Regions from separate parts of the Kitasatospora sp. NPDC088861 genome, predicted to be linked through region 1. Evidence: riboswitches for the same ligand, from Rfam matches in the RefSeq annotation. Region 1 holds a riboswitch; the other holds the start of a gene.
What was found. A riboswitch is a leader RNA that binds a small molecule or an ion and turns the genes downstream of it on or off. The one in region 1 is predicted to bind S-adenosylmethionine.
Positions count from the first base shown of each region.

Region 2: it holds a riboswitch for S-adenosylmethionine, as region 1 does, so the genes downstream of both, thrC (threonine synthase) here and ACIP37_RS08775 (aminotransferase class V-fold PLP-dependent enzyme) in region 1, are expected to answer to the same signal.

Region 1 is NZ_JBIVJF010000003.1:447,029-454,801, forward strand. Features, by position in the region: gene ACIP37_RS08745 (ubiquinol-cytochrome c reductase cytochrome b subunit) at 1-206, opposite strand, end outside; gene ACIP37_RS08750 (Rieske 2Fe-2S domain-containing protein) at 203-1,255, opposite strand; gene ACIP37_RS08755 (c-type cytochrome) at 1,264-2,073, opposite strand; gene ACIP37_RS08760 (heme-copper oxidase subunit III) at 2,261-2,881, opposite strand; gene ACIP37_RS08765 (hypothetical protein) at 3,278-3,703, shown strand; gene trpD (anthranilate phosphoribosyltransferase) at 3,824-4,900, shown strand; SAM riboswitch class IV at 5,008-5,125, shown strand; gene ACIP37_RS08775 (aminotransferase class V-fold PLP-dependent enzyme) at 5,179-6,558, shown strand; gene ACIP37_RS08780 (Lrp/AsnC ligand binding domain-containing protein) at 6,586-6,867, opposite strand; gene ACIP37_RS08785 (rhomboid family intramembrane serine protease) at 6,909-7,691, opposite strand.
Region 2 is NZ_JBIVJF010000019.1:5,610-13,382, forward strand. Features, by position in the region: gene ACIP37_RS26600 (trehalose-6-phosphate synthase) at 1-588, opposite strand, end outside; gene ACIP37_RS26605 (glucosyl-3-phosphoglycerate synthase) at 639-1,616, opposite strand; SAM riboswitch class I at 1,788-1,924, shown strand; gene thrC (threonine synthase) at 1,942-3,222, shown strand; gene ACIP37_RS26615 (MoaD/ThiS family protein) at 3,262-3,540, shown strand; gene ACIP37_RS26620 (cold-shock protein) at 4,130-4,333, shown strand; gene groL (chaperonin GroEL) at 4,680-6,302, shown strand; gene ACIP37_RS26630 (hypothetical protein) at 6,398-6,754, shown strand; gene ACIP37_RS26635 (PadR family transcriptional regulator) at 6,876-7,259, shown strand; gene ACIP37_RS26640 (hypothetical protein) at 7,256-7,773, shown strand, end outside.

The DNA of each region.
Region 1 (7,773 bases):
AGGATGATGATGACGAACGTGTAGAGGCAGATCTCGCCCAGCATGAAGGACCAGTGGTCCGGGAAGATCTTGCGCAGGTTGGCCTTGGCGAGGGAGTAGATCCCCACCCGGCCGTCCGTCCAGTCAGCAGCGGCCTCCCACTTGTTGGCGGGCTTGGCGCGCGTGCTGGCGGGCTTGGCGGCACCGGTGGTGCTGCTCGTACTCATCGAGCACGCTCCCAGTAGCTCGGGCCGACGGGCTCGTCGAAGTCGCCGGTGGCGACCAGGTAGCCCTTCTCGTCAGTGATGATCTTCAGCTGCGGCAGCGGGTGGCCGGCCGGGCCGAAGATCACGCGCGCGCCGTCCGCCAGGTCGAAGGTCGACTGGTGGCAGGGGCAGAGCGCGTGGTGGGTCTGCTGCTCGTACAGGCTGATCGGGCAGCCGACGTGGGTGCAGATCTTGGAGTAGGCGAGGATGCCCTCGAAGGCCTTCTCCCGCGACCGGTCGTCCTTGATGTCGTCCGGCGCGATGCGCACCAGCATCAGGGCGTCCTTGGCGATCGCCTGCTGGAAGTCCTCGTCGTGGACGTGCAGACCCTCGGGCATGGCGAAGGTCAGCGAGCCGATGACGATGTCCTCGGCCTTCATCGGCAGGTTGGTGCTCATGTTGATGAGCTGCAGGGGCTTGGCCGGGGTCGCCTCGTTCCAGCCCGTCTCCTTCAGCTTCTTCTCGGGCAGCGGCCCGAGGTCGCGGAGCAGGACCACGCCGGAGAGCGGGACCAGCGCCATGGAGCCGATGAGGGTGTTGCGGATCATCTTGCGGCGGCCGAAGCCGGACTCGGCGGCACCGGTCTTGAACTGCTCGATGACGTCCGCGCGGACCTCGTCGTCAGCCTCGATCGGGTGGCGCTCGGCCGGCAGCTCGACGTCCGACATCAGCGTGCGGGCCCAGTGGACCGCACCCGCGCCGATCATGAACAGCGCGACGCCCAGGGTCAGGCCGAGCGCGAAGTTCAGCGCGCTGACGTGACCGAGCGGGAAGATGTAGACGATCTTGTCCGGGTCGATGGCCACGTACGAGGCGATGAAGCCGATGGTGGCGAGCATCGAGACCACGAACATCAGCGAGACCTGACGCTCGGCCCGCTGGGCGGCCCGCTCGTCGATGTCGGTGCGGCGGGGCTCGTGGGCCGGAAGGCCCGGGTCGGCGAACGGGTCGCCGTGCGCGGCGACGTCACCGGCGGAGCCGTGTGACTCCGGAAGCTTCTCTTCTGACATGTCGTGGCTCATGACTTCTTGGCCTTGGTGGTGTGGGCGGCGACCCAGATCGCGACCGCGATGAGCGTGCCGAGACCGAAGATCCAGCCGAACAGACCCTCGGTCACCGGACCGAGGCTGCCGAGCGTGAGACCACCGGGGTTGGGCTCATCGGAGGTGGTGTGGCGGACGAAGGCCACGATCTGCTTCTTCTGCTCCTCGGGCATGGTGGTGTCCGGGAACGACGGCATGTTCTGCGGGCCGGTCTGCATGGCCTCGTAGATGTGCTTGGCGTCCACGCCCTCCAGCGACGGGGCGTACTTGCCCTTGGTCAGGGCACCGCCCTGGCCGGCGAAGTTGTGGCACTGGGCGCAGTTGGTGCGGAACAGCTCGCCACCCTTGGAGATGTCGTCCGGGTTGGTCGAGGTGTACTGCTCCGGGGTCGGCGTCACCGGGCCGGGGCCGAGCGAGGCGACGAAGGCGGCGAGCTGGTCGATCTCCGCCTGCGAGTAGATGTTCTTCTTGCGCGGCACCTGGGCGCCGGGCTGCTGGGCCGGCATGCGGCCGGTACCGACCTGGAAGTCGACAGAGGCGGAGCCGACGCCGACCAGGCTCGGACCGTCGCTGCTGCCCTGGCCGTTCAGGCCGTGGCACGAGGAGCAGCCCACGGCGAAGAGCTTCTTGCCCTCATCGATCGCGAGCGACTGCGCGGCGACGTCGGCCTGCGCCTTGTCGGCGGGCGCGAACGCGGCGTACAGCCCCCCGGTTGCCGCCAGGGCGAGAAGTAGGACGACCAGCGCCGCCAATGGGTGGCGCCGTCGTGCGGAGAGCTTTTTCACGGAATAACCCCGGTGTCAGGATCTGGTCGACTGGTGGGTGCACCCGGCGGCCGGTCTGGCCGGCACGAGGCTGCCTGTCTAGGGCTGCGCGCGCGGTCGGTCGGTGGGAGCGTCGCCACCGGCAGAATCGGCCCGACGCCGGTGAGGGCGGGGACCGAAGCCGGTGGCCAGCGACCTGATCAGCTGGTTACTTGATCAGGTAGATGGTCGCGAACAGGCCGATCCACACGACGTCGACGAAGTGCCAGTAGTACGACACGACGATCGCGGCGGTGGCCTGCTCGTGCGTGAAGCGCTTGGCTGCGTACGTCCGTCCCAGGACCAGCAGGAAGGCGATCAGACCACCCGTCACGTGCAGACCGTGGAAGCCGGTGGTCAGGTAGAACACCGTGCCGTACGGGTCGGAGGACAGCGAGAGGCCGTCCTTCTTGACCAGCTCGGTGTACTCGAAGATCTGGCCGCCGATGAAGATCGCGCCCATCACGAAGGTGATGACGAACCACGAGCGGAGCTTCTTCACGTCCCCGCGCTCGGCAGCGAACACGCCGAGCTGGCAGGTCAGCGAGGAGAGCACCAGGATCGTGGTGTTGACCGAGGAGAAGGGCACGTTGAGGGCGTGCGCCTTCTCGGTCCAGAACTCGGCTCCCTTGACGGAGCGGAGCGTGAAGTACATCGCGAAGAGGGCCGCGAAGAACATCAACTCGGAACTGAGCCAGACGATCGTTCCGACGCTGACCATGTTCGGCCGGTTGACCGATCCGTGCGCGTGCCCGGTTTCTACTGCTGTTGCTGTCGCCACGACGGACATTATGTCGGTCCCTTATTCCGTCTTCACGCCGGGGGGTGTCCCTCGGAGTGTCCGGTGCGTGCGGTATGCCCCCCTGGAGGGCGGTGGGGGGTCCCAATGGCGGCTGAGCAGCGGCGTGTCCCTTTTCTGACGGTTCCTTCGGAGGGGCCTGCGACCCCGTTGCCCAGCGCGTCGTTGCACGCTTGGCGGAGCCTCCGGGGGTAATGCGCGGGCCCCTTATCGGCCGTACGGGTGGTCTGGACGGGTCCGGGTGACGGGCCGTCCTCCGGGCGGGTGAGTCGCGGGCGCGGCGGCTTGAGGAGGAAGGTCCGCGAGGGGGACTCGGCGACGGGTGATCGGGAGTAGCATCCGGATCAGGCGAACGTGGTCCGGATCACACTTGAGGGAGCAGGGCCCATGGCGTACACGACCGACGAGACGCTCACCGTCCTCGTCTACAGCGATGACCGCAACACCCGAGAGCAGGTGCTGACGGCACTCGGCCGCCGGCCCGTCGAGGACCTTCCGGAACTGTCCTACCTGGAGTGCGCGACCACCCCCGCGGTGCTGAAGGCACTGGAGAAGGGCGGCGTGGACCTCTGCATCCTGGACGGCGAGGCGGTGCCGGCCGGCGGGCTCGGGCTCGGCCGCCAGCTCAAGGACGAGATCTACGGCTGCCCGCCGGTGCTGGTGCTGATCGGCCGGCCGCAGGACTCCTGGCTGGCCGCCTGGAGCCGGGCCGACGCCGCGATCTCGCGCCCGGTGGACCCGGTGGCGCTGGCCGAGGCGGTCGCCACCCTGCTGCGGGCGCGGCTGGCCAAGCGGGCGCCCGTCAGCCGCTGAGCGGTGCCGTCTCAGAACTAGAGAAGACGCCGCCGGGGGAACCCCGCCGGTCGATAGGCTGACTCCATCCGTACGGACGTCCCCCCGCCGCGGGGAACCCGACAACAGCTGGAGTCAGCCATGGTGAACGTGAACCCTGCGAACGGTGGTACCGCACCCGCGCAGGTGGTCCGCACCTGGCCGGACGTCCTGGCGGCGCTGTTGAAGGGGGAGGACCTCGACCGCTCGGCCACCGCGTGGGCGATGGACCGGATCATGAGCGGCGAGGCGTCCCCCGTCCAGGTGGCCGGGTTCATGGTGGCGCTGCGGGCCAAGGGTGAGACGGTCGACGAGATCACCGGCCTGGTGGACGCGATGTACGCGCACGCCGAGCCGCTGGACATCCCCGGCCCGGCCGTGGACATCGTCGGCACCGGCGGCGACCGGGCCAAGACCGTCAACATCTCCACCATGTCGGCGATCGTCGCGGCCGCGGCCGGCGCCAAGGTGGTCAAGCACGGCAACCGGGCCTCCTCCTCGGCCAGCGGCTCCTCGGACGTGCTGGAGAAGCTCGGCGTCCGCCTCGACCTGTCGGCCCGGCGGGTCGCCGAGATCGCCGAGGAGGTCGGGCTGACCTTCTGTTTCGCGGCCAAGTTCCACCCGTCGATGCGGCACGCCGCCACCGCCCGGCGCGACCTCGGGGTGCCGACCGCGTTCAACATCCTCGGCCCGCTGACCAACCCGGCCAAGGTCACCTCGCACGCGATCGGCTGCTTCGACACCCGGCTCGCCGGACTGATCGCCGGCGTGCTCGCCCGGCGCGGCTCGACCGGCCTGGTCTTCCGGGGCGACGACGGCCTGGACGAGCTGACCATCACCACCACCTCGCAGGTGTGGATCGTGCGGGACGGGACCGTCACCGAGACCGCCTTCGACCCGCGGGACGTCGGCGTCGAGCTGGTCGGCATCGAGGCGCTGCGCGGGGCGGACCCCTCGTACAACGCCGAGGTCGCGCGGCGGCTGCTGGCCGGCGAGCGCGGGGCGGTGAGGGACGCCGTCCTGATGAACACGGCGGCGGCGCTGGTCGCGCTCGACCTGGGTGAGGCGCCGCTCACCGAACAGCTCGCGGCGGGCATGGCGCGGGCCGAGCGGGCCATCGACTCGGGCGCGGCGCAGGAGCTGCTGCGGCGTTGGTCGGAGGCCACCAGCCGGGTGTGAGGCGGTACTTGGGAGCCCGTGCCGGAACGCCGGCGCGGGCTCCTCGGCTGTCCGGATGGTGGATGCCTGTTTGACCACTCGCTGGGCGCGACCTAGAGTCTTGGCCAGGTCATGAGTGACAGCGTCAAGCCCCAGCTTGCTGTCCGGCAACCCTCCGTCCGTGGCGGGGTGCCCTGGGTGAGGACCGGGTCGCTCGGCGAATCGTCCGTGCGGCAAGCGCGGACGCCCGACGACTTAGCACTCCCGGGGTCCCACACCCCCAGAAGGAGTGCATCCTCATGTCGATCGCCACCGAAATCTGCGCCCCCCTCGCCGTCCTCGGCCACGACGTCCAGGTCCCGCTCGCCAGCGGCGAGAAGGTCGGGTACGCGGCCCTCGACTACGCGGCCAGCTCCCCGGCGCTCCAGCGGGTCTGGGACGACGTCTCCGCCTACGCCCCCTACTACGGCAGCGTGCACCGCGGCGCGGGGTACCTCTCCCAGCTGTCCACCGACCTGTTCGAGCAGAGCCGCCGCACCGTCGCCGAGTTCCTCGACCTGCGCGAGGGCGACCAGGTGGTCTTCACCCGGGCCACCACCGACTCGCTGAACCTGCTCGCCTCGGCCGTCCCGGCCGGGACCCGGGTGTTCGCCTTCGAGACCGAGCACCACGCCTCGCTGCTGCCCTGGGCGCACGCCGGGCTCGACGTCCACTACCTGCGCGCGCCGCGCTCGCACGCCGAGGCGGTCGCCGCCCTGGACGCCGCGCTCGCCGAGGCGCCCGAGGGCCCCAAGCTGCTCTGCGTCACCGGAGCCTCCAACGTGACCGGCGAGCTGTGGCCGGTCGCCGAGCTGACCGGGACCGCGCACCGGCACGGCGCCCGGGTGGTGCTGGACGCCGCCCAGCTGGCCCCGCACCACCGGGTCTCGGTGCGCGAGCTGGACGTCGACTGGATCGCCTTCTCCGGCCACAAGATCTACGCGCCCTTCGGCGCCGGCGTGCTGGCCGGCCGGGCGGACTGGCTGGACGCGGCCGACCCGTACCTGGCCGGCGGCGGGGCGACCCGGACGGTGGCCCGGGGGACCGACGGCTCGGTGGCCGTCCAGTGGCACTCCGGTCCGGCCCGGCACGAGGCCGGCTCGCCGAACGTCATCGGCGCCTACGCGATCGCCTCGGCCTGCCGGGCGCTGAGCGAGGCGGGCTTCGACGTGCTGGAGGCCCGGGAGCGGCAGCTGATCGCCCGGCTGACCGCCGGGCTGGCGGAGATCCCGCAGGTCAAGGTGCTGACCCTGTTCGGCGCCGAGGCGGCCCGGGTGGGCGTGCTGTCCTTCGTCGTCCAGGGCTGGAACAGCTCGCACTTCTCGGCCGCGCTGTCCGCCGAGTACGGCATCGGGGTCCGCGACGGCCTGTTCTGCGCGCACCCGCTGCTGCGCACCCTGCTCGGGGACGAAGAGGTCTCCCCCTCCGAGTGCGGGGCGCCCGAGCCGTCGCTGCCCGGCGAGCGCAGCCTGAACGCGATCCGGGTGAGCTTCGGGGCCGGGACCCCGGACGAGCACGTCGACCGCTTCCTGACCGCCGTGCGCGAGCTGGTCACGGACGGTGCCGCGTGGAACTACCGCAACGAGGGCGGGCGCTGCGTCGCCACCGTGCAGGTCGACCGGGGGCGTCAGCAGGGCTGAGGGGCCCGGTCGGCGGGGCCGAGGGGCCTACTCGTCCAGGCCGAGGGCGAAGGCGGCCTCGAGGTCGTGCTGGGAGTAGGTGCGGAAGGCGATCTGGGTCTCGGTGTGGGCCACGCCCGGGACCTTGTTCAGCCGGCCCGGGATGACCGCGGCCAGATCGTCGTGCCGGCGCACCCGGACCATCGCCACCAGGTCGTAGCCACCGGTCACCGAGTACACCTCGCTGACGCCCTCGATGGCCGCGATGGCTTCGGCGATCTCCGGGATGCGGTCGACACTGGTCTTGATCAGGACGATGGCGGTGATCACTGTTCGGGCTCCTTTGTGGGGTGCCGCCAGCGTATCGGGCGTCAGCCGGGTCGTCTCGGGGGGTGGCTGACCGCCGTGCAGGCGTAGAGGAAGCCCGCCGAGAAGCCGATCACGTGAACCAGATAGGCCACCCCGGGCCCGGCCGAGTGGACCGACCACCACTGCAGGGCGAACCAGAGGCCGAGCACCAGCCAGGCCGGGAAGCGCAGCGGCAGGAACAGCAGCAGCGGGACGAGCGTCGTCACCCGGGCGCGCGGATGGAAGCGCAGGTAGGCGCCGAGGACGGCGGAGATCGCGCCGGAGGCGCCGATCAGCACCCGGGTGGAGCCCGGGGAGTGCGCCTCGGCGAGGGCGAAGCCGTACGTGGCCAGGCTGCCGGCGGCCAGGTAGAAGACGGCGAACCGGGCCCGGCCCAGCCGCCGTTCGACGGTGGGGCCGAAGACGTGGAGGAAGAGCAGGTTGCCCAGCAGGTGCAGCCAGCCGGCGTGCACGAAGAGCCCGGTGAGGACGGACAGCGCCGGGTGCTTGCCCGGGGTGGGCGCGGCCGGGCAGCCCGGGGCCGGGTCGGGGGCCTGGGCCAGCTGCTCGGCGGTCAGCGGGCGGCCGGCCAGCACCTCGGCGGGGATGACGCCCCAGCGCTGCTCGTACCGCTGCTCCGCGCAGAGCCGGGACTGGCCGGTGCCGTACAGCGGGTTGAGCCCGGCGGCCGGGCCCAGCAGGAACACCAGGGTGTTGACCGCGATCAGGGCGTAGGTGACCGCCGGGGCGGGCACGGACGGGTGCTCGCCCCGCGCGTCGGTGTGCCCGGGGGCCGTCAGTGCCATGCGGCCAAGCATCCCTCCGTGTCGGGCGTGTGACACGGCCTTGTACGGCAGGTGGACTAGCCCGCTCGTTCTCCTGACTGGT
Region 2 (7,773 bases), on a different contig from region 1:
GGGCGGGGCCCACGGGGTGTGCGAGAAGTGGCCGATCCGCAGGTCGGGGCGGGCGGCGCGGAGCAGGGCAGGGGTCAGCGAGAGGTGGTAGTCCTGGACCAGCACGGCGGCCCCGGGGGCGGCCTCGGCGGCCAGCGCCTCGGCGAAGGCGGCGTTGTAGGCGCGGTAGGCGGCCCACTCGGTGCGGAACCCGGCGTCGAAGGCGGGGGCGGTGGGGGTGGCGTAGAGCAGGTGGTGGACGAACCAGAGGGTGGAGTTGGCGACGCCGTTGTAGGCGCGGGCGAAGGTGTCGGGATCGATGTCCAGCATGCGGACGGCCTGGCCGCCCACGTCGTGCCCGGCCAGGTCGAGGCGGCCGTCCGGGGCCCCTCTGGCGGCCTGCCGGTCGGCCGCGCCGAGGGCGGCGCAGACCCAGACGGCGTCGGGGTCGTCGATGGCGGAGAGGCCGGAGACCAGGCCTCCGCCGCCGCGGCGGAGGGTCAGCGTGCCGTCGTCCGCGGTGCCGAACGACACCGGTCCCCGATTGGAGGCCACCAGGACGGGGGCGGTGCCGGTCGCACTCGAACGTTCGGTCGTGAGATCGCCCATGGTTGGTACGTTGCCGGGGCTCCGGAGCGGCAAACCCTTTCGGTGGGTGTTCAGTGTCGGGTCGCGTACTCGGGCACGGTGTGCATGGGCGGGCGTTCCAGGGCGGTCACCGGGTGGGTGTGGGCGGTGAACTCCCGGCTCTGCGGGTCGCGGGTGAACTGGGTCAGCAGCGGGTGGACCAGGTCGGCCGAGGCCTTCAGCCGGTGGGTGCGGTCGAGGCGTTCGAGGGCGGTGCGGTAGATGGTGGCGGCCATCCGGCCGAGGGCCTGGCCGTCCTGGTGCCGGTGGTGCCGGACGCCGACGTCCACCTGGGCCAGGGCGTCCAGCCCGACCGTCTCCAGCGCGTCGACCAGCAGGCCGAGTTCGACGCCGTAGCCGGTGGGGAAGGGGAGCCGTTCGAGCAGCGCGCGGCGGGCCGCGTACTCGCCGCCGAGCGGCTGGACGAAACCGGCGAGTTCCGGCCAGTGCAGGTTGAGCAGCGGGCGGGCGACCAGTTCGGTGACCCGGCCGCCGCCGGCCGGGACCACCGCGCCCTCGGTCTCCAGCGGCCGGTCGTACATGGCCTTGACCAGCTGGATGTCCGGTTCGGTCAGCAGCGGGCCGAGGATGCCGGAGACGAAGGCCGGGTCGAACTCGCGCAGGTCGGCGTCGACGAAGCAGACGATGTCGCCGCGGGTGACCAGCAGCGAGCGCCAGAGCACCTCGCCCTTGCCGGGGACGGCGGGCAGCCGGGGCAGGATCGCGTCGCGGTACTCCACCCGGGCGCCGGCCCGGGCCGCGACGGCGGCGGTGGCGTCGGCCGAGCCGGAGTCGACCACGACGAGTTCGTCGACCAGCGGGAGGCGCTCCATCAGCTCGCGGCGGATGGTGCGGACGATGTCGCCGACGGTGGCCTCCTCGTCCAGCGCGGGCAGCACCACGCTGACCGTGTGGCCGGTCCGGCGCTTGGCCTCCAGCAGGGCGTGCACCGGCCGGTCGACCGCGCTCCACGAGCGGCGGCGCAGCCAGGACGCCGCCTGCGGGAGCAGCGCGGGGGTCGGTTCGGCGGGCACGGGACTCTCCTCGGCGGGGTCGGTGGGACGCGCCATCTCGCGTGGCGGACGATCCCGTTCGGGGTTGACGCCTTCGGATACAGTCTTCGTACAGCGGCCGGACCTTTGCACGCCGGGGTCGCCGTTGAGCACCACCACAATTTCACAAGCTCATCCAGAGGGACTGAGGGAACGGCCCGTTGACGTCCCGGCAACCTTCTCGCGCGGCTGTCTGTCGACAGGCCCCGGCGGGACAGGTGCCAATTCCGGCCTGTGGCGCGACCGTGCCACGGGGAAGATGAGGAGAGAGGCCTCCGCCATCATGGCTATCGACACTGTCGCACCCGCATCCGTGGACCTCGGCCCCGCCACCGCGCTGTCCTGTCGGGAGTGCGGCACCCGCTTCCCGCTCGGTCCGAGCTTCGCCTGCCTGGAGTGCTTCGGCCCGCTGGAGATCGCGTACGACTTCGGCAGCGAGGACGCCGAGGCGCTGCGCCGCCGGATCGAGGCCGGCCCGAGCTCGATCTGGCGCTACGCGCCGCTGCTGCCCGTCCCGGCCGACGTCGCCACCAAGCCCAACCTGAACCCCGGCTGGACCCCGCTGGTCAAGGCGGACAACCTGGGCCGCGAGCTGGGCTTCACCGCGCAGCTGCACATCAAGGACGACTCGGGCAACCCGACCCACTCGTTCAAGGACCGCGTGGTGGCCTGCGCCATCGAGGCCGCGCGGGCCTTCGACTTCACGACGCTCTCCTGCTCCTCCACCGGCAACCTGGCCGGCGCGGTGGGCGCGGCGGCTGCCCGGGCCGGCTTCAAGTCCTGCGTGTTCATCCCGCACGACCTGGAGCAGGGCAAGGTCGTCATGGCCGGGGTGTACGGCGGTGAGCTGGTCGGCATCGAGGGCAACTACGACGACGTGAACCGCTTCTGCTCGGAGCTGATCGGCGACCCGGCCGGCGAGGGCTGGGGCTTCGTCAACGTCAACCTGCGCCCGTACTACGGCGAGGGCTCCAAGACGCTGGCGTACGAGATCTGCGAGCAGCTCGGCTGGCGGCTGCCGGAGCAGATCGTCATCCCGATCGCCTCCGGCTCCCAGCTGACCAAGATCGACAAGGGGCTGCAGGAGCTGATCAGGCTCGGCCTGGTCGAGGACCGGCCGTACAAGGTTTTCGGTGCCCAGGCGGCGGGCTGCTCCCCGGTGTCGGCGGCGTTCAAGGCCGGCCAGGACGTGATCCGCCCGGTCAAGCCGGACACCATCGCCAAGTCGCTGGCGATCGGCAACCCGGCGGACGGCCCGTACGTGCTGGACATCGCCCGGCGCACCGGCGGCGCGGTCGAGGACGTCACCGACGCCGAGGTGGTGGACGCGATCCGGCTGCTGGCCCGGACCGAGGGCGTCTTCGCCGAGACCGCGGGCGGGGTGACCGTCGGCGTGCTGAAGAAGCTGGTGGAGACCGGCCAGCTGGACCCGGCCAAGGAGACCGTCGCGATCAACACCGGCGACGGCCTGAAGACCCTGGACGCCGTCGCCGGGGCCGGGATGACCGCCGTCATCCGCCCGACCCTGGCGTCCTTCCACGACGCCGGCCTCGCGTCCGCCTGAATCCCCCCACCCCGCTGGGCCCTGTCCGCTAGGAGAACCATGAGCGCCAACGTCCGTATCCCCACCATCCTGCGCACCTACACCGGCGGCGCCGCCGAGGTGGCCGCCGAGGGCGCCACCCTGGGCGAGGTCATCGCCGACCTGGAGAAGAACCACGCGGGGATCGCCGCCCGCATCCTGGACGACGCCGGCAAGCTGCGCCGCTTCGTCAACGTCTACGTGAACGACGACGACGTGCGCTTCGCCGAGGGCCTGGCGACCGGGATCGCGGACGGCGCCAGCGTCTCGATCATCCCGGCGGTGGCCGGCGGCTGCTGAGCCGCGCCCCGATCCGGGCACCCCGCCCGAGCCGCTCGTCCGACCGGCCGTCCGCGCGTACGGAATTCCGTTCTCCGTACGCACGGGCGGCCGGCCGCATTTCGGCGGGAATATGGCGGGGTCAAGTCGGAGTAGAGTGTGGCTCGGTTGGGAACAGGGCTTCCCCTCATCCTCACCCGCGAATCACCCGCGAATCGCCGGACGGTCGTCCGGCCGCTGAGACCGGTCGGGTGCCTGGGCCGTGAAACATGTCAGGCAGATGTCAGAATTCCCGCGGGGATTTGCAGTAATCCGTCCGCTATGTCCGGCGTGAAATGCCGAATTCCTCCCGCTTTGGCCCGTCCTGCCCCTTGGCGTGGTGCCGGAATTCCCCGCAGCTGACCCTGTTGCAGAGGGCGTCGATCCGGATACATTCAGCCGCGGTCGACGTAATCACCCGCTCACAGGGCGCCGTCAGGCACCCCCGGCGGAGGGTTGCGGCGTGCACGGCTGCGCCCAGGGGGGGTTCCCCGGGCCGGCCTTCAAACCAGACCCGGGCCCGCGACCTGCGGGCGCGTGAAGGGCCAGCACAGCACTAGGGGAGTTCGGAATGGCTCAGGGCACCGTCAAGTGGTTCAACGCGGAGAAGGGCTACGGCTTCATCGCGGTCGACGGTGGTGCGGACGTCTTCGTCCACTACAGCGCGATCCAGATGGACGGCTACCGCACCCTCGAGGAGGGCCAGCGGGTCGAGTTCGAGATCTCCCAGGGACAGAAGGGCCCGCAGGCGGACATGGTCCGCGCCGCGGTGTGACCCCCTTCCGACCCCAGGAGCTCGGCGCGGCCCACGGCTGGTGACCACTCGCTTCTCGACGGGCCCGTGCGACACGCGTCGTACGGGCCCGTCGGCGTTCCCCGGCGGGGAGTTGCGCGGGTCGGCGGGAGCGCCCCGGGCGGCTCGCGGGATCGCGATTGGGCTTGCACTCGACCACCCCGAGTGCTAATTATTGGCGTTAGCACTCACAGCGTGAGAGTGACAGCGGACCGGGTCGGTGAGGCCCCCGGGAGCGGTAGGGGAAAGGACCCCCGCACACCAGGGCCGTCCGTCGCGGGCACCCCTTGGTCCGAGCAGTCGACCGTGTCCCGGAGGACCACTTCTGATGGCCAAGATCATCGCCTTTGATGAGGAAGCTCGCCGCGGCCTTGAGCGTGGCATGAACCAGCTCGCCGACGCAGTGAAGGTCACGCTCGGCCCCAAGGGTCGCAACGTCGTGCTGGAGAAGAAGTGGGGCGCCCCCACGATCACCAACGACGGTGTCTCCATCGCCAAGGAGATCGAGCTCGAGGACCCCTACGAGAAGATCGGCGCGGAGCTCGTCAAGGAGGTCGCCAAGAAGACCGACGACGTCGCGGGTGACGGCACCACCACCGCCACCGTGCTCGCCCAGGCCCTGGTTCGCGAGGGTCTGCGCAACGTCGCCGCCGGCGCCAACCCGATGGCCCTGAAGCGCGGCATCGAGAAGGCCGTCGCCGCCGTCTCCGACCAGCTGCTGGCCCAGGCCAAGGACGTGGAGACCAAGGAGCAGATCGCCTCCACCGCCTCCATCTCGGCCGCCGACACCCAGATCGGCGAGCTCATCGCCGAGGCCATGGACAAGGTCGGCAAGGAAGGCGTCATCACCGTCGAGGAGAGCAACACCTTCGGTCTGGAGCTCGAGCTCACCGAGGGCATGCGCTTCGACAAGGGCTACATCTCCGCCTACTTCGCGACCGACCTGGAGCGCATGGAGGCGACCTTCGAGGACCCCTACATCCTCATCGCCAACTCCAAGATCGGCTCGGTCAAGGACCTGCTGCCGCTGCTGGAGAAGGTCATGCAGAGCGGCAAGCCGCTCGTCATCATCGCCGAGGACGTCGAGGGCGAGGCCCTGTCGACCCTGGTCGTGAACAAGATCCGCGGCACCTTCAAGTCCGTCGCCGTCAAGGCCCCGGGCTTCGGCGACCGCCGCAAGGCCATGCTCGGCGACATCGCCATCCTCACCGGTGGCACCGTGATCTCCGAGGAGGTCGGCCTCAAGCTGGAGAACGCCGGCATCGACCTGCTGGGCACCGCCCGCAAGGTGGTCATCACCAAGGACGAGACCACCATCGTCGACGGTGGCGGTGACAGCGAGCAGGTCGCCGGCCGCGTGAACCAGATCCGCGCCGAGATCGAGAACAGCGACTCGGACTACGACCGCGAGAAGCTCCAGGAGCGCCTCGCCAAGCTGGCCGGCGGCGTGGCCGTCATCAAGGCCGGCGCGGCCACCGAGGTGGAGCTCAAGGAGCGCAAGCACCGCATCGAGGACGCCGTCCGCAACGCGAAGGCCGCCGTCGAGGAGGGCATCGTCGCCGGTGGTGGCGTCGCGCTGCTCCAGGCCTCGGTCGCCTTCGACAAGCTGGAGCTGGAGGGCGACGAGGCCACCGGTGCCAACATCGTCAAGGTCGCGCTGGAGGCCCCGATCAAGCAGATCGCGACCAACGCCGGCCTGGAGGGTGGCGTCGTGGTGGAGAAGGTGCGCAACCTCCCCGCCGGTCACGGCCTGAACGCGGCCACCAACACCTACGTCGACCTGATCGCCGAGGGCATCATCGACCCGGCCAAGGTGACCCGCTCCGCGCTGCAGAACGCCGCCTCCATCGCGGCGCTGTTCCTCACCACCGAGGCCGTCATCGCCGACAAGCCGGAGAAGGCCGCTGCGGCCGCCGGCGGCGGCATGCCGGGCGGTGACATGGACTTCTGATCCTGATCGCACCGATCGGATCGGCTGGTTCCTGATCGTGTGGGCGGTCCCCTTCGGGGGGCCGCCCACACGGCGTTCTACCGGAGAATGGACAGATGGCTTCCGACGACATCGAGACCGCGCTGCACAACGCGCGGGCGCTGATCCTGGCCGACCTCACCTCGCGGGACGTGGCGGACGCCGCCGTCGTCTCCCTGGTGGAGCAGGCCGTGACGCACCGCCGCTGGTGGTTGGAGCAGTGGCCGGACGGCACCGGGTACGTGCTCGGGCTGGTCGCCCAGGACGTCCAGGACGCGCTGCTGGAGGCGTACGGGCGCTGGCCGCTGTGCACCGCCTGCGCCGCCGACGGGGACCCGCACGCGCTCGGCGTGGAGCCGGAGCTGGGGCCGGAGCCGCACTGGGTGTGCGGCAAGCAGGGCGCGGTGGTCGCGCCGGTGGGGGAGCTCTCCTAGCCCGCTCGTGGTCCGCTCCCAGCCCGCTCCTGGTCCGTTCCCAGTCCGCTCGTGGTCCGCGTCGTGGACCGGGCGGCGGGAGTACTGGACCTATAGGTAGGTTGACGATATATGTAGTCGTATGACTGAACGCTCGATGCAGGAGCCGACGCTGCTGCTGCTCACCGCTCTGGCGGACGCCCCGAGACACGGCTACGCCCTCATCCAGGAGATCGCCGCCATCTCCGAGGGCCGGGTCAAGATGCGCACCGGCACCCTGTACGGCGCCCTCGACCGCCTGCTCCAGCAGGGGCTGATCGAGGTCGCCGCGGAGGAGGTCGTGGACGGGCGGGCGCGGCGCAGCTACGCGCTGACCAGCGTCGGCCGGGAGGCGCTGGCCTCCGAGGCGGAGCGGCTGCGGGCCGTCGCCACCGAGGCGGAGCGCCGTCTCGCGAACGTCTGGTCGGCGCTCCAGGGCAAGCCGGAGCCGGAGGGGAAGTCGATGATGAGGGGGTTCTTCGCATGACCATGACCACACCGACGATGGGGGCGCCTTCGACCGCGCTGCGGGCGGCGCTGCAGTTCTACCCGCCCCGCTACCGCCGGGAGCGCGGCGAGGAGCTGGCCGCGGTGTTCGCCGACACCACGGCGGAGGCGGGCCGCTCGGCCGTCGCCCGTGAGGCGTTCGACCTGGCCGCGTACGGGCTGCGGGTGCGGCTCGGGCTGACCGGCTCCTCGCTGGCCGGGCGGGTGCTCGCGCTGGCCGCGCCGATGGTCGCCGGGGCGCTGGCCGGTGCGGCGCTGGTGCCGTGGGTGAGCGATGCGGAGCGGGCCGCCCGCCGGCTGACCTGGGACCCCTCGTACACCACGTACGCGCTGACCATCGCGCCGCCGGTGATCGCGCTGCTGCTCGCGGTGGCCGTCGTGACGGGGCGCTGGACGGCGGTGCGGGTCATCTCGCTGCTCCAGGCCGTCTCCGCGCTGTTCGTGCTGGCGCAGGCCGTCGTGCTGCCGCCGGAATTCGACCTCTGGGGGGTGGG